Regions from separate parts of the Methylobacterium sp. A54F genome, predicted to be linked through region 3. Evidence: riboswitches for the same ligand, from Rfam matches in the RefSeq annotation. Region 3 holds a riboswitch; each other region holds the start of a gene.
The links. A riboswitch is a leader RNA that binds a small molecule or an ion and turns the genes downstream of it on or off. The one in region 3 is predicted to bind cobalamin.
Positions count from the first base shown of each region.

Region 1: it holds a riboswitch for cobalamin, as region 3 does, so the genes downstream of both, ACLBXP_RS03495 (CbtB domain-containing protein) here and ACLBXP_RS06920 (TonB-dependent receptor plug domain-containing protein) in region 3, are expected to answer to the same signal.
Region 2: it holds a riboswitch for cobalamin, as region 3 does, so the genes downstream of both, ACLBXP_RS01705 (TonB-dependent receptor) here and ACLBXP_RS06920 (TonB-dependent receptor plug domain-containing protein) in region 3, are expected to answer to the same signal.

Region 1 is NZ_JBKFBF010000001.1:690,915-697,709, forward strand. Features, by position in the region: gene ACLBXP_RS03475 (Uma2 family endonuclease) at 1-82, opposite strand, end outside; gene cobW (cobalamin biosynthesis protein CobW) at 124-1,158, opposite strand; gene ACLBXP_RS03485 (DUF1636 family protein) at 1,166-1,531, opposite strand; gene ACLBXP_RS03490 (CbtA family protein) at 1,548-2,282, opposite strand; gene ACLBXP_RS03495 (CbtB domain-containing protein) at 2,323-2,505, opposite strand; cobalamin riboswitch at 2,547-2,737, opposite strand; gene cobU (bifunctional adenosylcobinamide kinase/adenosylcobinamide-phosphate guanylyltransferase) at 2,868-3,401, shown strand; gene cobO (cob(I)yrinic acid a,c-diamide adenosyltransferase) at 3,398-4,000, shown strand; gene ACLBXP_RS03510 (cobyric acid synthase) at 4,042-5,487, shown strand; gene ACLBXP_RS03515 (hypothetical protein) at 5,983-6,522, shown strand; gene ACLBXP_RS03520 (hypothetical protein) at 6,554-6,795, shown strand, end outside.
Region 2 is NZ_JBKFBF010000001.1:343,035-349,829, reverse strand. Features, by position in the region: gene ACLBXP_RS01720 (FAD-binding oxidoreductase) at 1-728, shown strand, start outside; gene ACLBXP_RS01715 (DUF3775 domain-containing protein) at 746-1,144, opposite strand; gene ACLBXP_RS01710 (hypothetical protein) at 1,496-2,818, shown strand; cobalamin riboswitch at 2,906-3,098, shown strand; gene ACLBXP_RS01705 (TonB-dependent receptor) at 3,210-5,348, shown strand; gene dapB (4-hydroxy-tetrahydrodipicolinate reductase) at 5,671-6,465, shown strand; gene ACLBXP_RS01695 (2,3-bisphosphoglycerate-dependent phosphoglycerate mutase) at 6,571-6,795, shown strand, end outside.
Region 3 is NZ_JBKFBF010000003.1:130,491-137,285, reverse strand. Features, by position in the region: gene ACLBXP_RS06925 (TonB-dependent siderophore receptor) at 1-1,546, opposite strand, end outside; cobalamin riboswitch at 1,655-1,862, opposite strand; cobalamin riboswitch at 2,069-2,265, shown strand; gene ACLBXP_RS06920 (TonB-dependent receptor plug domain-containing protein) at 2,389-4,356, shown strand; gene ACLBXP_RS06915 (ABC transporter substrate-binding protein) at 4,364-5,209, shown strand; gene ACLBXP_RS06910 (FecCD family ABC transporter permease) at 5,206-6,252, shown strand; gene ACLBXP_RS06905 (ABC transporter ATP-binding protein) at 6,249-6,795, shown strand, end outside.

The DNA of each region.
Region 1 (6,795 bases), on a different contig from region 3:
CGAGTTCGTAGCGGTCCGCCTGGCGCTCCTGCCAGGCGAAGAACGCGGCGACGCTCATCGGTTGCGGGCTGCGCTCCAGCATGTCCCGGGTTCCTCTCGGCCGGCAGTGTAGCCCGGCGCCCGCTACCCGGCGAGCGCCGCCGCGACGGCGTCGCGGTCGAAGCCCTTGAGGCCGATCACCACCAGGCGGCCGTCGCGCGTCTCGCCCGCGCGCCAGGGCCGGTCGAAATGATGCGCGATGCGGGCGCCGACGCCCTGCACGACGAGGCGCATCGGCTTGCCCTCGACCTCCGCGAACCCCTTGATGCGCAGGACGCCCGGCGTCTCGGCGGCCTTCGCGACGCGGGCCGCGAGGTCCCCCGGGGTACCCGCCGGGCGCACCGGCAGCGCCACGGTCTCGAAGTCGTCGTGGTCGTGGTCCTCCCCGTCGCCGTGGTGGGAGGGGCGGGCGTCGAGGTCGTCCTCGGCCGCCGCGCCGAGGCCCAGCATCACCCGCGGGTCGATCTCGCCGTGGGCGGTCTCGATCACCTTCACGGCGCGGGGCAGCTGACGCTCCACCTCCGCGCGCACCCGCTCGCGCTCGCCCGCCTCCAGGAGGTCGGCCTTGTTGAGCACCACGAGGTCGGCGCAGAGGAGCTGATCCTCGAACACCTCCTCGAGGGGGTTGTCGTGGTCCACGCTCCGGTCGCCGGCGCGCTGCGCGGCGAGCGCCGCCGGATCCTCCGCGAAGGCGCCGGAGGCCACCGCCGGGCCGTCCACCACCGCCACGACGCCGTCGACGGTGACGCGGGAGCGGATCTCGGGCCACTGGAAGGCCTGCACCAGGGGCTTGGGCAGGGCGAGGCCGGAGGTCTCGATCAGGATGTGCTCGGGGGGCTCGGCGCGGCCGAGGAGCTGGTTCAGCGCCGGCACGAAGTCGTCCGCGACGGTGCAGCAGATGCAGCCGTTCGGCAGTTCGACGATCGCGTCCTCGGTGCAGCCCTCGACGCCGCAGGCGGCCAGGAAGGAGCCGTCGAAGCCGACATCACCGAACTCGTTGACCAGGATGGCGAGGCGCCGGCCCTGCGCCCGCTCCATCACGTGGCGCACGAGGGTCGTCTTGCCGGCCCCGAGGAAGCCGGTGACGATGGTGCAGGGGATCTTCTGGACGATGCTCATCGGGGCCTCACGCCGCGCTCGGCGGGAACGGGGGGATGCGGGCGATCACGCCCTTGCGGAACGCCTCGGGCCGCGCCCGCCAGGGGACGAGGCCGTCCGCCGTCTCGCCGTAGAGCCGGAGGCCGTCGAGGATGGTGCGGGCGGAGGCCTCGGCGTCGAGGTCGCCGTAGACGTAGGTCCAGCGGTCGGCGCTCGCCACCGCGACCGTGCAGGGCCGCTTGCAGACGGAGAGGCACGCGACGGGCTCAATCCGCACCCCGTCCACCGGCGCCGCGGCCTGGGCGGCTTCGAGCGCCGCGAGGAGGCGCGCCCCCGCGCGGGGGCCCTCGTCGTCCCCCTCCGCCCGGCAGGTGGTGCAGACGTAGAGGACCATCGGTGGGGACGGCGCCTCAGCCACGGGATGCGGCCCCGCGGCCGAAGACCTGCCAGGTCCAGCCGAAGGCGAGCCCGATCGCCGCCCAGAACACGAAGCTCACGGCGAGCGAGCGCGCCGCGAACTGCGCGGCGAGGCCGGCCGGCAGGGCGGTGGGCGTCGCGGCCACCTCCGGCGCGCCCGCGACGTGGGGCGCCGCGATCAGGACGAGGCCGCCCGCGATGGCGACGGCGGAGCGCCGGATCGCGATGAGGTAGAGCCCCATGGCGGTGGCGGCGGCGGTCATCACCCACCAGGCCTGCCGCACGGCGAGCGGCGCCGCCTCGCTGCCGGGCAGTTCCGGCGGCAGGCCCAGCGCCGGGGCGAGCGCGACCGCGAGGAAGCCCGCCACCGCGAAGCCCAGCGCCCGCTCAGGGGTCGGCTCCCGCCTGCAGGCGAGCATCACGGCGCCGAGGAGCAGCGCGTAGCCGACGCCGCCGACGAGGGTCGCGAGGCCGGTGAAGATCATGCGGGGCAGGCCCGGGCCGGGCTGCCACGCGGGCGGGGCGCCGTGCCCGTCGCCGTGGGCCTCCGCGTGGACGGGCACGACCAGGCGGGCGGGCGCCGCGAGGGCCGCGTGGGCCTCGGCGGGCGCCTCGTAGCGCTCGGCCGCGATGATTAGCGGCGAGGTGAGGCCGATCTGGAGGCCCGTCGCGACGACGGCCGCGAGGAAGCCGGCGGCGAGCGCCGCCGACAGGAGCCGGATGAGCATGACGGTCTTTTGGGCTGACGTGCGGGCTGACGGTGCGGCGTCAGTGGCAGGGGAAGTTCTGCGTGTGCCGGAAGTCGTGGGCCGCGTTGTGGAGCGCGGCGGCCGGGGCGAAGCCCGCCATGAACACGAGGCCGAGGCCCAGGAAGGCGGCGACCGCGATCGCGGCGAAGCCCTCGTTGGCGCGGGAGCCGGACTGGACGAGGGTCTGGGTGCTGGTCGACATGGGCACTGCGGTCTCCGGCCGCCCCACCGGCGGCGTTCGAGGGTCACGTTCGGGGGACGGCAGGTCTCCTGGCTCGCGGTTCGTCGCGCCTGCCGCCTTCCCGGGTTGGCCGGTGGCTGATGGCAGGAACTCGCCGCTTACAGTTGCGGGGGCAGCCGCGGAATCGGAGTCGCCTCCTCACCGCATTCCCTTTTCACCCCGTCGCCGGGGCACCGTCGGTCGCGTGTTCTAACGCACGGCCGGGCCCGGCACAACGCGCCCCGGCCAATTGAATTCCGAATCCGGACGAGAATCCCGCGCCGGGCCCGCAAAACCCGCCCGCGCGCTTTGACCTCGGCGCGGCTTCGGGCGAAGGAGGCGCCATGCGGCAGGCTCCTCCCCGGTTGACCCTGGTGCTCGGCGGCGCGCGCTCGGGCAAGAGCGCGTACGCGGAGGCCCTGATCGAGCGCGCGCCCGCGCCCTGGCTCTACCTCGCCACCGCCGAGATCTGGGACGACGAGATGGCCGAGCGCGTCCGCCTCCACCGGGAGCGGCGCCGCGCCGGCTGGGAGACCCGGGACGTGCCGCGCGACCTCGCGGGGGCGCTCGCCGCCGCCCCGGGCCCCGTGCTGGTCGATTGCCTCACCCTCTGGCTCACCAACGTGATGCTCGCCGAGGGCGACGTTCCGGCCGAGACCGAGGCGCTCTGTGCGGCCTGCCGGGTCGCGCGGGGGCCGGTCGTGCTCGTCTCGAACGAGGTCGGCCTCGGCATCGTGCCCGAGAACGCGCTGGCGCGCCGCTTCCGCGACGCGGCCGGGCGCCTGCACCAGCGCCTCGCCGCGGAAGCCGACCGGGTCGTCCTCACCGTGGCCGGCCTGCCGCTGACCGTGAAACCCTCGCCCGAGGAGAGCCCATGACCGACGACCTCGCCCGCCATCGGGAGAAGATGGAGAAGCGCAAGGCGGTGCAGGACGCGGAGGTCGCCTCGAAGACCATCGAGAAGGGCCTCCTCATCGTCAACACCGGCCCGGGCAAGGGCAAGACCACGGCGGCCCTCGGCCTCGCGGTGCGGGCGCTCGGCCGCGGCTGGCGGGTCGGCATCGTGCAGTTCATCAAGGGCGCCTGGGACACCGGCGAGAAGCACGCCCTGAAGGCCTTCGGCGACCAGGTCTCCTGGCACACCCTGGGAGAGGGCTTCACCTGGGAGACGCAGGACAAGGCCCGCGACATCGCCGCCGCCGTCAACGCCTGGGAGACCGCGGTGGCGCTGATGGCCGACCCGACGATCCGCCTCCTCGTCCTCGACGAGATGAACATCGCGCTACGCTACGACTACCTCGATCTCGACGCGGTGGTGGCGACCCTGCGGGCCCGCCGGCCGGACCTGCACGTCGTCGTGACGGGCCGCAACGCCAAGCCGGCCCTGATCGAGGCCGCCGACCTCGTCACCGAGATGGGGAGCGTGAAGCACCACTTCGCGGCGGGCGTGAAGGCGCAGGAGGGGATCGAGTTTTGAGCGGTCCGGTGCCGGGCGGAAGCCGCACGACCCACGCCCTGATGATCCAGGGCACCGGCTCGGATGTCGGCAAGTCGCTGATCGTCGCGGGGCTCGCCCGGGCCTTCGCGCGGCGCGGCCTGCGGGTGCGGCCGTTCAAGCCGCAGAACATGTCGAACAACGCCGCCGTCACGGCGGATGGCGGGGAGATCGGGCGGGCGCAGGCGCTGCAGGCGCGGGCGGCCGGGGTGGCGCCGTCCGTCCACATGAACCCGGTCCTGCTCAAGCCCCAGAGCGAGGTGGGCAGCCAGGTCGTCGTCCAGGGCCGCATGGTCGCAACCGTGAAGGCCCGCGACTACCAGGCCTGGAAGCCGCGCCTCCTCGACGCCGTGCTCGACAGCTTCTCGCGGCTGCGCGCCGAGGCCGACCTCGTGCTGGTGGAGGGGGCGGGCTCGGCCTCCGAGGTGAACCTGCGCCGGGGCGACATCGCCAACATGGGCTTCGCCCGCGCGACCGGAACGCCCGTGGTGCTCGTCGGCGACATCGACCGCGGCGGCGTCATCGCGAGCCTCGTCGGCACCAAGGCCGTGATCGACCCGGAAGACGCCGCAATGATCCGTGGCTTCATCGTCAACCGCTTCCGCGGCGACCCGAGCCTGTTCGCCGACGGCATGGCGCTGATCGCGGCCCGGACCGGCTGGGCGAGCCTCGGCCTCGTGCCGCACTTTCCCGGGGCGGCCCGCCTGCCGGCCGAGGACGTCCTCGGGCTCGCGGGCTCGGAGCCGGGTGGGGCCGCGGCGAAGACGATCGCCGTGCCGGTGCTGCCGCGGATCGCCAACTTCGACGACCTCGACCCCCTGCGGGCCGAGCCCGGCCTCGCCGTGGTGCTGGTGCGCCCCGGAACGCCGCTTCCGGGCGATGCCGCCCTGGTGCTGCTGCCGGGCTCGAAGACCACCCTCGACGACCTCGATGCCTTCCGGGCGGAGGGCTGGGACATCGACCTCGCCGCCCACCTGCGCCGGGGCGGGCGGGTGCTCGGCCTCTGCGGCGGCTACCAGATGCTCGGGCGGACCCTGAGCGACCCGCACGGCATCGAGGGAACGCCCCGCACCGTGCCGGGCCTCGGCCTCCTCGACGTCGAGACCGTCATGACGCCGGAGAAGCGCCTGGAGGCGGTGACCGGAACCAGCCTGGCGGACGGCGTGCCCTTCTCGGGCTACGAGATGCACATCGGCGAGACGACCGGCCCCGATGCCGCCCGCCCCCTGATCCGCCTCGCGGATGGGCGCACGGACGGGGCCGTCTCGGCGGACGGGCGCGTCGCCGGCACCTACGCGCACGGCCTGTTCGCCGACGACCGCCAGCGCGCCGCCTGGCTCGCCCGCCTCGGCGCCGCGGGCAGCGACCTCGCCTACGAGGCCGGGGTCGAGGCGGCGCTCGACGGCCTCGCCCGCCACATCGAGGCGCACGTCGATTGCGACCACCTGCTCGCGCTCGCCCGGGGGTAGCGATCCTGGGCGGGCGTCGACTCAGCCTTATGGAGCAAATGCACCAAATGCCATCGTCGGTGATGGTTAACATCAACGTATGAGTCGCGAAAATGAAGCCGCGTCGGCTATCATTGCTGGTCTGTCAGACGGGCGCCACCCCAGATGCGCCGCGGAGCCTGCTACGGACCGCACAGGCGCGATTGAGATCAGGGTGCGATATATCGCCGCTGCAAAATATTTTTCGAATCTGTGGATAAGTCCTCTTGACACACAATATGTCGTATCAAGGCGCAGTCGCTATACTACATGTTGGAATTAACTTGTTTTGAACTTCGACTCCCGACCCGCTATTGCTAATTGTGACGATGGGCGGCGGGTGATTCAGACACCATCTCGCTCATCATGGAAGGGGTTGACATCAGGAAAGCGGCCTTTCGGACGCGCAGCTACGAAAAAATCTGTGGATATTAGTTCGTCGCTAACCGCTCAACGGTCAAGCTTAGGGAGGGTCGGATGGATAACATGACGCTAGACGACTACCGTAAGCTCGTCGAGCAGGTGATGCGTGAAACTATGTCCTCTGGTAATGAGGCGGTTCCACGAGTGTTCACGAATGTAGGTACTGAGCACGCCAAAGTGGTGATCTCCACAATGTTGGACTATGCCCAGCAAGGCTTGTATGCGTACTCCGATAAGCTCAGCGCAGAAGTTTGGCTACCAGAAAAGATAATTGGTTTTCTGAACAGGGCGCCATCAGCGGATATTTGTGTCATTGTAGACAAGGTCGATGCTCTGAACGATGCAGAGTCAGCGCTGTTCTACCTGCAAGAGCAGGTTGCGAGCGGTCGGATAAAGGTTCGATTCACCGGATATTCTAAAATGCCATCCCATATCTGTGTTACGGACGAGCGGCATATCCGGATCGAAAGTGATGCGAGCTCGCGAAAAGCCACTGTGGTGTTTGGTGACCCAGAGCTAGGTAGCTCCGGTGCCCGGATGTTCGATGCCTGCTGGGAAAGATGTTCCACCTCTCCCGTTGCAATTAAAGCTTGAACTCGAGATTTTCGCCTTATAAATAGGCTGAATGTCTGAGAAAATATCGGCCCTCAGCAGACCTGGGGGCCGTTTCCTTGTCTGCCTCCTCATCACATTTGCCGCTGCTGTATTAGCTTGTGGTGTGATGATCTATAACTTGCCAGTGGATTCCACCACTGGAAAGACGGCTGGCCTTGCGCGACTTCGGTCAGCCGCCGCTATTAGCGACATTCTTGGAACCATCATTACTATATCAGGCGTTACCGCCCCTTTAGTTGTTGCTTATCTATT
Region 2 (6,795 bases), on a different contig from region 3:
TCGCCGCCGGCGCGCCGATCCCGGAGGTCGCCGCGATCGTGCGCCGGGAGACCTCGGACCTCGCCTCCACCTTCGAGCTGATCTCCGCCTCCTCCCTCGCCCTCGTGGCGGAGATGCGCGGCAGCGCGATCGGCCTCACGGCCGGCCCCGGCGGCGCGGTGCTCCTGGAGCTGTCCGCCTCCTCGGCGCGCATCCCCCTCGACGACCTCCTGACCGGGACCCTGGAGGCCCTGATGGAGGCGGGCCACGTCGAGGATGCGGTGCTGGCCCAGTCCGAGCGCCAGCGCCGGGAGATGTGGACGATCCGCGAGACCATTCCCGAGGGCGAGAAGCATGCCGGCGGCTCGGTGAAGCACGACATCGCGGTGCCGGTCTCGGCCGTGTCGGCCTACCTGGCGCGCGGCGCCGAGATCCTAGCGCGCGCGGAGCCCGGGCTGCGCCTGTCGTTCTACGGGCACGTCGGCGACGGCAACATCCACTACAACCTCGTGGTGCCGCCCGGGGAGGACCGGCTCGCCTTCACCCGCCGCATCGAGGCCGGCCTCGCCCACGAGCTCTACGGGGCGGCGATCGCGCTGGGCGGCAGCTTCAGCGCCGAGTACGGCATCGGCCGCTTCAAGCGCGACCTGCTCGTGCGCTACACCGACGAGGCTCGGCGCGCGCTGATGGGCGCGGTCAAGCGCGGCATCGACCCCGACGGCGTGATGAACGCCGGGGCGATGCTGTAGGGGGGCGCCCCGCGGCCTCAGGCCTGCGGCAGGTCCGGCGTGATGCCCAGCGCGGCGAGGCCCTCGTCGAGGAGGTCGCCGGCATCCGGGGTGCCGAGGATCTCGCGCATCGCGCCCTCGCCGGCCGCCTCGCGCTCGCGGGCGAAGCGCACCGCATCCGACCATTCCTCCGGCTCCATGTCGCCGCGGCCGACGTAGAGGAGCGCCAGCAGGCTGGCGCGCTCGTCGTCGTTGAGGCCGCCGATCATGCTGCGCAGCTCGCTCTCGGTCGCGTCGTCGGTGCCGCCGACGAGGACGTCGGTGGCGCCGTCGTCGATGGGGTTCGAGCCGGAATCCGGGTCCGTCGGGCCCTCCTTCACGTCGATCGCCCGCACGCGGAGGATGATCTCGGTGACCTTGTCGACGGCGATGTCCATGAACGGCTCCTGATACGGTGCTTGAGCACCGACAACACCCGAGGGGCCGGACGGTTCGGTGGGCAGCCGGCCCCCGCGCAGGCGCGCAGAGCCCGACACCTTTGCGGATCGGTGCGCGGGCGCTAACTGCCACGGCGTGTCCGTCCGTTCCCCCCTCCCCCCGCCCGTCCCGCCCGCCCCGGCACCCTGGCCCTGCGCCTCGGCGGGCCGGCGCTCCTCGCCGCGGCGCTGCTGACGCCGGACCTGCCGGTCTCGGCCCGGGCGCAATCGGGCGAGGGCACGACGCCGGCCTGCTACCTGACGGGCGGCGGCGCCCTCGAGATCTGCCGCGACGGGACCGAGGCCGAGGGCGTGTTCTTCACGCCCCGCCCCTGCGAGTTCGCCCGCACCGTGCAGCTCCTGCGGCTCGGCAGCGCGCAGCCGCCCGGCCCGATCCAGGTGATCTACCAGGGCGAGGCGCCGATCGCGGCCCCGCGCGGCCGGCGCCAGGCGGAGGATTGCCCCCCGCGCCGGGCGACCGACCCCGGCGACGGCGGCGCCGTGCGGACCGCGCGGCTGCCCGAGCAGCTCTCCGTGACGATGCCGCCGAGCGCGCCCCGGCTCTGGGAGGCGGAGCGCACCCCGCCCCAGGCCGCCGGCCGTCAGGCGGCCCGCACGCGCCGGGGCCGCAAGGAGCCGCCGCCTGCGCCGCCCGAGCCGCAGGCCGAGGGCGTGGCGCCCCGCAACCCGATCGCGGTGGCGGGCCGCGACTGGGCGGGCGACCCCTACACCTACGTCTTCCTGCTCGCGGTGGCGGGGGGCGACACCGGCAACCGGCGCGTGCAGATCCTCGCCCGGACCTACGACTTCGAGCATTACGAGATCCGCAGCCGGGGCGCGGAGGGCTACGGCATCGCCTGGGCCCCCTTCGGCGAGGCGCCCGACGCGGAGGACGACCGGCGCCGGCGCAAGGGCCGCGAGAGCAAGGCGCCCGAGAACCCGAGCCCGACCGCCGTGCTCGACGAGGCCGGGCGCCCCCTCATCGGCAACTGCCCCGGGGCGGCGGGCGCCACGCAAGGCCTCTCAGGGTCGATCAGCGTCGTCGACCAGACCTACCACTACTTCTACACCGACGTGATGCCGGAGGATTGCAACGAGGCGCCCCTCAAGCAGCGCACGGCGCTCTACCTGCGCACCAGCCGCGACCTCTCGGCCGAGCGGGTCTGGTCGCTGCCCCGGACCATCGCCGAGCCGCTGCCGCCCGGCATCTTCGTGCGGGTGGGCAAGGCCAAGGGCATGGACCGCTGGGTCGTGTCCTACACCTGCAACCGCCCCGCCAACGCGCCGGGCGGCCCCATCTCGGACCTCTGCCTGCAATACACCACCGACCTGTCGGTGGGCGCGATCGCGGGGCTCACCTGGTACGCCGAGCCCCGGGCGGCGATGCGCTCGCCGACCTATCTCGGCCTGCGCGCTGGCGGCGACGGCGGCGGCCGCTACGGCCGGGCGGCGCATTACTGGATGACCGACCGCTACGGCAACCTCGACACGCCGGGCCTGTACTCGGTGAAGGCCGGCTTCCTGACCTGGCTCGACCGCACGGCGCCCCGCGTCGACGGCACGACCATCTCGAACCTCTACGGCCGCCCGATCTACTGGGCGACCTGGAGCGTGCGCCCCGTGGGGAGCCGCTGAACGGCTCCGACCGTGGCCCGTCTGCCGCGCTCCCCCGGGATTCGCGCCGGGCGCCGCGCCCCGCGTTGACCGCGCCGCGCCCGGCGGCCTAGCCTCCGTCCCGACGGTTCCCGTGAGGGATCAATAGGGAATGCGGTGAGGGGGCGACCCCGATTCCGCGGCTGCCCCCGCAACTGTGAGCGGCGAGCCCCCATCAGCACGTCACTGGGCTTGCGCCTGGGAAGACGATGAGGGGCCGCGACCCGCGAGCCAGGAGACCTGCCGTCAGCCGTGGTCACACGCGATGCGCGCCGGGCGGGGTGTCCTGGCGGGTGCCGAGCCGTCCGCACGCCGCGGCAGCCCGGCCTCGTTCGCGGTGACGTGCCACAGCCGTTGCCCGAGGTCCCCCCGCGTGTCACCCCCTGCCCGACGACGCCTCGCCCTGCTCGCCTGCGCGGCCGGCCTCTCCGCGCCTGCCGCCGCGCAGCCCGCGGCCGAGGCCACCCTCTCCGAGATCTCGGTGACCACCGAGACCGCCGCCCCGGCGACTGCGCCTGCGGGCGGCCTCCCGGCGGCCAGCGCCGGCTACGTCGGCGGCGTCTCCGGGATCGGCGGCGCCCTGCGGACGGTGGAGGCCGCGAGCGCGGGCGTCGTCACGGGCGCCGAGGTCAACAGCCGGCCGGTGACGCGCCCCGGCGAGGTGCTGGAGGCGGTGCCCGGCCTCATCGTCACGCAGCACTCCGGCGAGGGGAAGGCCAACCAGTTCTTCCTGCGCGGGTTCAACCTCGACCACGGCACCGACCTCGCGATCAGCGTCGACGGCATGCCCGTCAACATGCGCACGAACGCCCATGCCCAGGGCTATGCCGACATCAACTTCCTGATCCCCGAGCTCGTCGGCGCGGTGGAGTTCCACAAGGGGCCCTACTTCGTCCGCGACGGCGACTTCGCCTCCGCGGGCTCCGTGCGGATCGACTACCTCGACACGCTGGCCCGGAACGTGGCGCTCACCACGCTCGGCTCCTTCGGCTACAAGCGGGCGCTCTCGATGGCCTCGATGCCGCTCGGCGCCGGCACCCTGCTGGTCGCCGGCGAGGCGCAGACCTACGACGGCCCCTGGGCCGTGCCGGATCGCCTGGCCAAGCTCAACGGCGTCGTCCGCTACAGCCAGGGCACGGCGGCCGACGGCTTCTCGCTCACCGGTATGGCCTACTGGGCCAAGTGGAACGCGACGAACCAGATCCCCGAGCGCGCGGTCGCGGAGGGCATCCTCGGCCGCTACGGCACCCTCGACCCAACGGATGGTGGCAACACCGGGCGCTTCTCCCTCTCGGGCCGCTGGAGCCAGTCGGATGCGGGCGGGATCACCCGGGCGAGCGCCTACGTGATCCGCTACGACATGAACCTCTGGAACAACTTCACGTATTTCCTGAACGACCCCGTCAACGGCGACCAGTTCCGCCAGCGGGACAACCGGGTGCTCGGCGGGGGCGAGGTCTCCCGCACCGTCCTGGGCAGCCTGTTCGGCCTGCCCATGGAGAACGAGATCGGCTTCCAGACCCGCACCGACGACATCCGCGTCGGCCTGTTCAACACCGCCGCGCGTCAGTACCGCTCGACCGTCCTCGACGACCGGGTGCTCGAGGCGAGCGCGGCCTTCTACTACGAGAACCGGCTGCGCTGGACCGACTGGCTGCGCACCAGCGTCGGCTTCCGCGCGGACGCCTACTACGCCGACGTCCGCTCCGACACGCCGGCCAATTCGGGCCGGGCCCGCGACGGCATCGTCAACCCGAAGCTTGGGCTCGTCCTGGGGCCCTGGTTCGACACCGAATTCTACGTGAACTACGGCGGCGGCTTCCACTCGAACGACGTGCGCGGCGTCGTGGCCACCGTCGACCCGGCGAGCCCGCTCTTCAACATCGCCCGCTCGCCCTTCCTGGTGCCCTCGACGGGCTACGAGGTCGGCATCCGCAACCGCAGCATCGCGGGGCTCGAGACCGCCGTCGCGCTGTTCCGGCTCGACTTCGCCTCCGAGAACCTGTTCCAGGGCGACACCGGCACCACCGAGCCGAGCCGCCCGACCCGCCGCTTCGGCGTCGAGTGGACGAACCGCTACGCGGTGACGCCCTGGCTGCGGCTCGAAGGCGACCTGACGATCACCAACGCCCGCTTCTCGGACTACGACCCCGCGGGCAACCGGGTGCCGGATGCGCCGACCACCATCGCCTCGGCCGGCGTCACCTTCGGGGAAGGCCTCGGCTGGTTCGGCAGCCTGCGCTTCCGCTACTTCGGGCCGCGCCCCCTGATCGAGGACAACACGGTGCGCTCGCGCCCCACCGCCCTCGTGAACGGGCGCGTCGGCTACAATTTCGAGAACGGGGTCAGCCTGTCCCTCGACGTGCTGAACCTGACGAACGCCAAGGCCGACCAGATCACCTACTTCTACGCGTCCCGCCTGCCCGGCGAGCCCGCGGAGGGCGTGGCGGACCGGCACTTCCACCCCGTCGAGCCGACCGCCGTGCGGCTGACGCTCGCCGGCCGGTTCTGAGCCGCGGGGCAGCGCCGCGTTCAGGGCTCCGAACCCGGGTCAACGAGGCCCGAGGCTCAGCGGGACGCCTTGTGACCAGCACGGCGTCATCCCGGGGCGCCGCAGGCGAGCCCGGGATCCAGACCCGCCGACGCCGCCTCGTCCTGCCGCCTCGGCGGGTCTGGATTCCGGGCTCCGCTGCGCGGTCCCGGAATGACGGCGGGGGCGGACCGGGGCGGCGGTGGCCCGGCGTCGAGCCGAACCCGGAGCCCCGGTGCCGACTTCTGCCGACTTGGCAGCCCTCCTCCGAGCCTGTACCCCGCGCCACGAAGGAGAGCGATCGATGCGGCTCGTGGTGGTCGGCGCCGACGGGCGCATGGGGCGGATGCTGATCCGCGCGGTGGTCGAGAACGGCTGCACGCTGGCGGGCGCCATCGAGCGCGAGGGCTCGCCCGCCCTCGGGCAGGATGCCGGGACGCTCGCGGGGATCGCCCCCCTGGGCGTTGCCGTCACCGACGATCCGCTGCCCGTCTTCGCCGCGGCCGAGGGCGTCCTCGACTTCACGACGCCGGCCGCCACCGTGTTCTTCGCCGAGCTCGCCGCGCAGGCCCGCATCGTCCACGTCGTCGGCACCACGGGCCTGTCCGAGGACGACCTCGCCCGGCTCCGGGCCGCGGCCTTCCACGCCCGCATCGTGCGCTCGGGCAACATGTCGCTGGGCGTGAACCTGCTCGCGAGCCTCGTGCAGAAGGTGGCCGCGGCGCTCGGCGAGGAGTTCGACATCGAGATCGTCGAGATGCACCACCGCATGAAGGTCGATGCGCCCTCCGGCACCGCGCTGCTCCTCGGCGAGGCGGCGGCGGAGGGGCGCGGGGTAAGCCTGCCCGAGGTGCGCGTCTCCACCCGCGACGGCCATACCGGGGCGCGCCGGCCCGGCGACATCGGCTTCGCGACGCTGCGGGGCGGCAGCGTCGTCGGCGACCACAGCGTGGTCTTCGCGGGGCCGGGCGAGCGCATCACCCTCGCGCACCACGCCGAGGATCGCGGGATCTTCGCCCGCGGTGCCGTCAAGGCCGCCCAATGGGCGCATCCCAGGCCCCCCGGCCTCTACGGTATGACAGACGTGCTCGGGCTGTAACTCCGCCCAAGCTTCAGCGCCCCGGGCGCCTCTGCTACGAGGCATCCGAACCTGCCCGCCCCGCCCGCCCGGGCGGGCGCACGCCAGACCAAGGAACGCATCGCGATGGAGCGCCTGCTCGTCCTCGCTCGCCACGGCCAGAGCGAGTGGAACCTCAAGAAGCTGTTCACGGGCTGGCGCGACCCGGACCTGACGGACCTCGGCGTCGAGGAGGCCCGCAAGGCCGGCCGCTGGCTGAAGGAGCAGGGCTACGGCTTCGACGTTGCCTACACCTCGAACCTGAAGCGCGCCCAGCGCACCTGCGCGCTGATGCTCGGCGAGATGGACATC
Region 3 (6,795 bases):
GCAGGTCGTAGACGAGCCCGAAGCGCGGCGTCGCGGCCGTGCCCTGGAGGCGCGTCGTGGTGTTGTTGATGTAGGAGGTCGAGATCAGGCCGATATCCTCGACGCGCACCCCGAGCAGGGCGTGCAGGCGCGGCGTGATGTCGATCTGGTCCTGCACGTAGCCCGCGTAGCTCTGCGTGTTCTCCAGGAGGTTGCTGCCCGGCACGGTGAGCGGCGGCAGGGCCTGGCCGTAGCGGGGGTTGAGCAGGTCGAGGAAGAACGGGTTGGTGGTCGAGTTCGAGCGCGTGATCACCTCCCGGTAGCGATAGCTGTCGTATTCGAGCCCCAGCAGCAGGGTGTGCCGGAACGGGCCGGTCTCGAACTTGCCCGCGAGGTTGACCTGCACGTCCACGTCCGACCACGTGAGTTCCCGGTGGTCGAGGGTGCGCCGGAGGGTGCGCCCGTCGCCGAGGACGCCGACCGTCTGCACGGCGTCGCCCGCGATGTTGCCGCCCAGCACCTGCGTGCCGGCGGTCAGCACCCAGTCGGGATCGAACCGGTGCTCGATGCGCAACTGGCCGAGCGCATTGTCGTTGCGGAACGGCGCGAGGCCGGGTTCGCCGATGTAGCGGGAGCGCGGCACGGCCAGGACGTTGCCGCGGAACGGCACGATGCCGCGGTCGAAGATCTGCCCGGCGCTGATCAGCTCGCCTTCGAGCGTGATCGTGGTGTCCACCGTGGGGCGCCAGGCGATGGCGGGGGCGAGGTAGTAGCGGTCGCTGCTCACGAAGTCGCGAAAGCTGCCGTTGTCCTCGACCGCGCCGGTGACGCGGGCCAGCACCGTTCCGTCCGCGCTGACGGCGCCCGTCGCGTCGAAGGTGCTGCGCTTCGTGTTGAAGCTGCCGTACTGCGTGCCGATGGCGAAGGAGCGCTCGGCCAGCGGCTGCTTCGAGACGATGTTAAAGGTGCCGCCCGGGTCGCCCCGGCCGTAGAGGAAGGCGGACGGGCCCTTCAGCACCTCGATGCGCTCGATCGAGGCGATGTCCGGCGAATTCGGGTAGCCGCGGTTGATCGGGAAGCCGTTGCGATAGTACTCGCCCGTGGCGAAGCCGCGGATGGTGAACTCCGAGAGCCCGAGGCCCGCGAAGTTGTTGGCCCGCCCGACGCCGGCGAGATCGAGGGCGGTGTCGATCCGGGTCGCGGCGGCGTCTTCGAGCACCTGGTTCGGGACGACGACGACGGTCTGAGGAACCTCGCGCAAGGGGGTATCCGTGCGGGTCGCGCTGACGCTCTGCTTCGCGAGATAGCCGTCCACGGCGAGGCGCGGCCCGCCGTTCCCCTGGACCGTGAGCTCGTCCAACCGCACCTCCTGGTTCGCGTCGGCGGCCAGTTGCGCGGAGGCGGCGACGGGATCGAGGCCGACGGCGAGGAGCGTTGCCAGGGCGACCGCGCACGACCGCGTCCGTTCTCGGCTGGGGCCGGATGCGGCGGCACGGCCTGTCCTGCCAGCGAATCGGCCACCGAATCGGGATGATCCCGCGTGCGTGAAACCTGACCTGTGCGGCATCGCGCGAGCCCCTGACCGGACAAGGGCAGTTCCAGGCACGCGTGCGCGGGAGCGGGCGGTCGGCGCCTGCCACGGCCATGCGTTCCCTTCGGACACCCCGCCCGAGAAACGAAAACCATCGCCAAGGCAGGTCTCCTGGCTCGCGGGTCGTCACCTCTGCCTGACCTTCCCGGTGCAGGGCACCAGTGGTCGTTCTCGGCAGCGGTTCGCCGCTCACAGTTGCGGGGGCAGCTCCGGTCTCGCCCTCGCGGGCTCACCGGATTCCCTCTTAGCTCACGATCACGGGACCGTGAGAACCTTGACGGTATCCCTCATCGGTCCTGCCGGTACGGGAGTCAACCTGCCGAGCGCGGCTACGCCACCTGACGCGCCCGACTTCGGGTCTGTCCGATCCTGTTCCGGCGACCAGGGAGATCCTTCGTCTGCCGGGCCCTGTTCATGCGTCGGACCATCGCCGCCCGGATGTCGAGCGCAGGTTGTCGTCGTGTGTTGCCCGGCCGCGACGGACTGCGGTCGGAAGCTTGCTAGGATGCCCGTGACGGTTCCCCTCGGGGATCAAAAGGGAACGCGGTGAGGGCGCAAGCCCGATGCCGCGGCTGCCCCCGCAACTGTGAGCGGCGAGCCTTCCGCCACCATGTCACTGGGCAGCCTCGCCCGGGAAGACGGTGAGAGGGCAGCGACCCGCGAGCCAGGAGACCTGCCGTCAGTCGTGGTCACACGCGAAACGCGTCGGGCGGGGTGTCCTGGCGGGTGTCGAAGCACCGCCATTCCTGCGAGGAGGCGGATCGCCGAGGCCTCGTTCGCGGTGACGTGCCACTGCCGTCGCCCGAGGCCCGCCTCCCGTGTCCCATCCCCTTCGTTCCGCTCTCCGGAGCGTGCTGGCGCTGTCCTGCGCCGGCCCGGCCCTGCTCGCCACGCCCCTGGCCCATGCCCAGCAGGTCGCCGCGCCCTTCGCGGACGTGCCGCGCGGCGCGCAGGCCGCCGTCTCGCTGTCCGAGATCTCGGTCTCGGCCACCGGCGTGCCGACGCCGGTCAGCCAGACGGGCTCCAGCGTCACCGTGCTGACCTCCGACCTCATCCAGGCCCAGCAGGTCCGCACGGTGCCGGACGCCCTGCAGCAGGTGCCCGGCCTCAACGTGGTCCGAACCGGCGGCGCGGGCGGCCAGACCTCGGTCTTCATCCGTGGCACCAACTCGAACCACGTGAAGGTCCAGATCGACGGCATCGACGTCAACGATCCCTCGACCCCGAACCGCGCCTTCGACTTCAGCCAGCTCCTGACCGAGGACCTCTCGCGCATCGAGGTGTTGCGCGGGCCCCAGAGCGGCCTCTACGGCGCGGACGCCATCGGCGGCGTGATCTCCTTCGTGACCAAGCGCGGCGAGGGCCCGGCCCGGGCCACCGCCTTCGCCGAGGGCGGCTCCTACGGCACCGCCAACCAGGGCGGCCGCATCTCCGGCTCGGACGGCATCTTCGACTACTCGGTCAGCGTCCAGCACCTGCGCCAGGCCGCGCTGCCGGTGACGCCCTTCGAACTCCTGCCGGCCGGCGTCCCGCTCCGGACCGCCTTCACGGACATCAAGACCGTCTCGACCAAGCTCGGCGCGCAACTCACCGACACGTTCCGCCTGAACTACGTGCTGCGCTTCTCCGACAGCGCCTATCTCGACCAGGCGGATGCCGGCTTCCCCTTCCTGCCGACTCCGTACCGCAATCTCGCGGACCAGCAGCAGCTCCTCATGCGCGGCGAGGCCGAATGGACGCCGGTGCCGGGTTTCCACAACGTGTTCGGGGCGAACTACGCCAGCTTCGACCGCCTGAGCGCCGGCCCCCTCGATCCCTTGTCGCCGCCCACGCCGACGACCTCCTTCGGCGAGCGCACCCGCTTCGACTACCGCGGCGACGTGCAGCTCGCGCCGGGCAACCTGCTGCTGTTCGGGGCGCAACGCGAGGACGAGCGCATCGATACGACCGGGCTGAACCGCCGGAACGGCAACACCGGCGGCTTCGCCGAATTCCAGTCCGCCCTCACCGACCGCGCCTTCCTCGTGGCCAACATCCGGCACGACGCGAACGACCAGTTCGGGGGCGCCACCACCTTCCGGGTCGCGCCGAGCTACATCCTTCCGGGCACCGACACGCGCCTGAAGGGCAGCGTCGGCACCGGCTTCAAGCCGCCGACCCTGAGCCAGCTCTACCAGGACTTCCCGGACTTCCGCTTCTTCGGGAACCCGAACCTGCGCCCCGAGGAGAGCTTCGGCTTCGATGCCGGCCTCGAGCAGCCGCTCGGCGACCGGGTGCTCGTCGGCGCGACCTATTTCGAGACCGACTTCCGCAACCTGATCCAGACGGCCTTCTTCCCGACCTTCTCGACCAGCGTGAATGTCGGCCGGGCGGTCGCCTACGGCGCGGAGAGCTTCGTCTCGCTCAAGCTCACCGACACCCTCAGCGCCCGGGTCGACTACACCAACACGGTGACGAAGGACGAGGTCGCCAACCAGGAGCTGCTCCGGCGTCCCCGCCACAAGGTCAGCCTCACCGGCATCTGGACGCCCCTGCCGAACCTGACGCTCACCGGCACGCTGATCTCCATCGGCTCCTTCGTCGACGGGAATCGCGATTTTTCCGTTCCGCGCCTGAAGAACCCGGGCTTCACGCTGGTCAATCTCTCGGCCAGCTACGCCGTGTCGGAGACGACGACGCTGTTCGCGCGCATCGATAACCTGTTCGACCAGCGCTACCAGAACCCGACCGGGTTCCTGGGACCCGGCCTCGCCGTCTACGGCGGCGTGCGCCTGACCACGTTCTGAGGTGACGATGCCGTTCCGGGCCGCATGCGCGCTCTCGGCCGTCCTCGCAACCATGCCCGCGGCCCGCGCCGCCGGCACGGCTGAGACGCCCGTGCGCGTGGTCTCGATGAACCTGTGCGCGGACGAGCTCGTCCTGCGGCTGGCCGACCGCGACCAGGTTCTGGCGGTGACCTACCTCGCCCGGGACCCGCGCGGATCGACGGTCGCAGCCGAGGCCGCCGGCCTGCCGGTCACCCGCGGCCTCACCGAGGAGGTCGTCGCGCTCCGGCCGGACCTCGTCATCGCGGGCGCCTTCACGACGCGCGCCACCGTCGGCATGCTCAAGCGCGTCGGCTCGCCGGTGCTCGAACTCGGCGTGCCGGCCGATCTCGACGGCGTGCGCGGGCAGATCCGGCAGGTCGCGGAGGCGCTCGGCCATCCCGAGCGGGGCGAGGCGCTGGTCGCGGACCTCGACGCCAGGCTCGCATCCGTCACGCCGGCCATCCGCCCGTTGCGGGCCCTCGTCATGCGCCCGAACGCCTTCACGGTCGCGCCCGGCGGCCTCGGCGACGCCCTCATCCGTGCCGCCGGCCTCGTCAACGTCGCGGCCGAGATCGGACGCGACCGGTTCGGGCAGGTGCCGCTCGAAGCCGCGGCGATGGCGGACGCGGACCTGATCGTGGTCGACGAGGCTGCGCCGGGAGCCCCTTCCCTCGCCGACACGCTCCTGCACCATCCCGTCTTCCGGGCGCTCGCGCGGGAACACCGGACTGTCGCGATCCCGAACCGCTACTGGACATGCCCGGGCCCCCAGGTCGCCGAGGTCGTGGCGCGGCTGGCGGCGGCCGCGAACGCGCGGGCGCCCCGGCCATGAATGCGCCTCTCACGGGCCTCGCCCAGCCTGCCTCGCGGCGGCTCGGCACGCCGAGCGCCCGCCGGGTCGTCGTCAGCGTCCTCGGCCTCGCCGTCTTCGCCCTGACGCTCGCCTCGGTCGCCGTCGGCTACGCACCCTTCGACGTGCCGGCCGCGTTCGCGGACCTCGCCGGGGGCCGGGCCACGCTGCCGGCCCTGGTGCTGTGGGAGCTGCGCATGCCGCGGGCGCTCCTCGGCGGCCTCGTCGGGTTCAGCCTCGGGCTGACCGGCGCGGCGATGCAGGGCTACCTGCGCAACCCGCTCGCCGACCCCGGCATCCTCGGCATCTCCTCGGCCGCGGCGCTCGGCGCCGTGCTCGTCTTCTACGGCGGCCTCGCCGCCTCCTTGAGCCTCGCCCTGCCGCTCGGCGGCATCGCGGGCGCGGGCGTGGCGGCGCTGCTCCTCAACGCGCTCGCCGCCCGCGGCAGCAGCACGCTCGGGCTGATCCTGGCCGGCGTCGGCCTGTCGAGCCTCGCCGGCGCCCTCACCGCCCTGGCGCTCAACCTCTCTCCAAACCCCTACGCGGCGCTGGAGATCGTGTTCTGGCTGATGGGGTCGCTCGCGGACCGCAGCCTGGACCATGTCCTCCTGTGCCTTCCCCTGATGGCCGTCGGCTGGGGCCTGATGCTCTCGACCGGTTCCGCGCTCGACGCCCTCACGCTCGGGGAGGACACCGCCGCGAGCCTCGGGGTCGGCCTCGCCTCGGTGCGGCTGCGCCTCGTCACCGGGGCGGCGCTCGCGGTCGGCAGCGGGGTGGCGGTCTCCGGCGCCATCGGCTTCGTCGGCCTCGTGGTGCCGCACCTCGTGCGGCCGCTCGTCGGGGCTCGCCCCGGCGCCGCCCTGCTGCCGAGCGGGCTCGCCGGGGCGGTCCTGGTGCTCGCGGCGGATATCGGCGTGCGCCTGGTCGCCACCCGGCCGGAGCTCAAGCTCGGCGTGGTGACCGCGCTCGTCGGCGCACCGTTCCTGATCGTGCTGCTCCTGCGGAACCGCGGGAGGCGGGCATGAGCCTCGGCCTTCACGACGCCCGCGTGACGCTCGACGGCAGGACGATCCTCTCGGACATCGACCTCGCCCTGGAGCGCGGCCGCTTCGTCGGGCTGGTCGGTCCGAACGGGGCCGGCAAGACGACGCTCCTGCGCGTCCTGGCGGGGCTGGTCGCCCCGACACCGGGTCGCGTTACCCTCGAAGGTCACGCGCTGTCCGGCCTGAGCCGCGACAGGCGAGCCCGCCGGATCGCGGTTCTGTTCCAGGGCGCCGGCGTCGGTTGGCCCATGACGGTGCACGAGATCGTGGCGCTCGGCCGGCTGCCGCACCGCCGCGCCTTCGCGGGCCTCACGGATGCCGACGAGGCGGCGGTCGCGCGGGCGATGGCGCGCACCGATGTCGGGCACCTCGCCGGCAGGACCGAGCCGACCCTGTCCTCGGGTGAGCGCATGCGCGCGCTGCTCGCCCGGGCGCTCGCGGTCGAGGCCGACTGGCTCCTCGTCGACGAGCCTGTCACCGCACTGGACCCCGCCCACCAGCTCGACGCCATGGCGCTGCTGCACG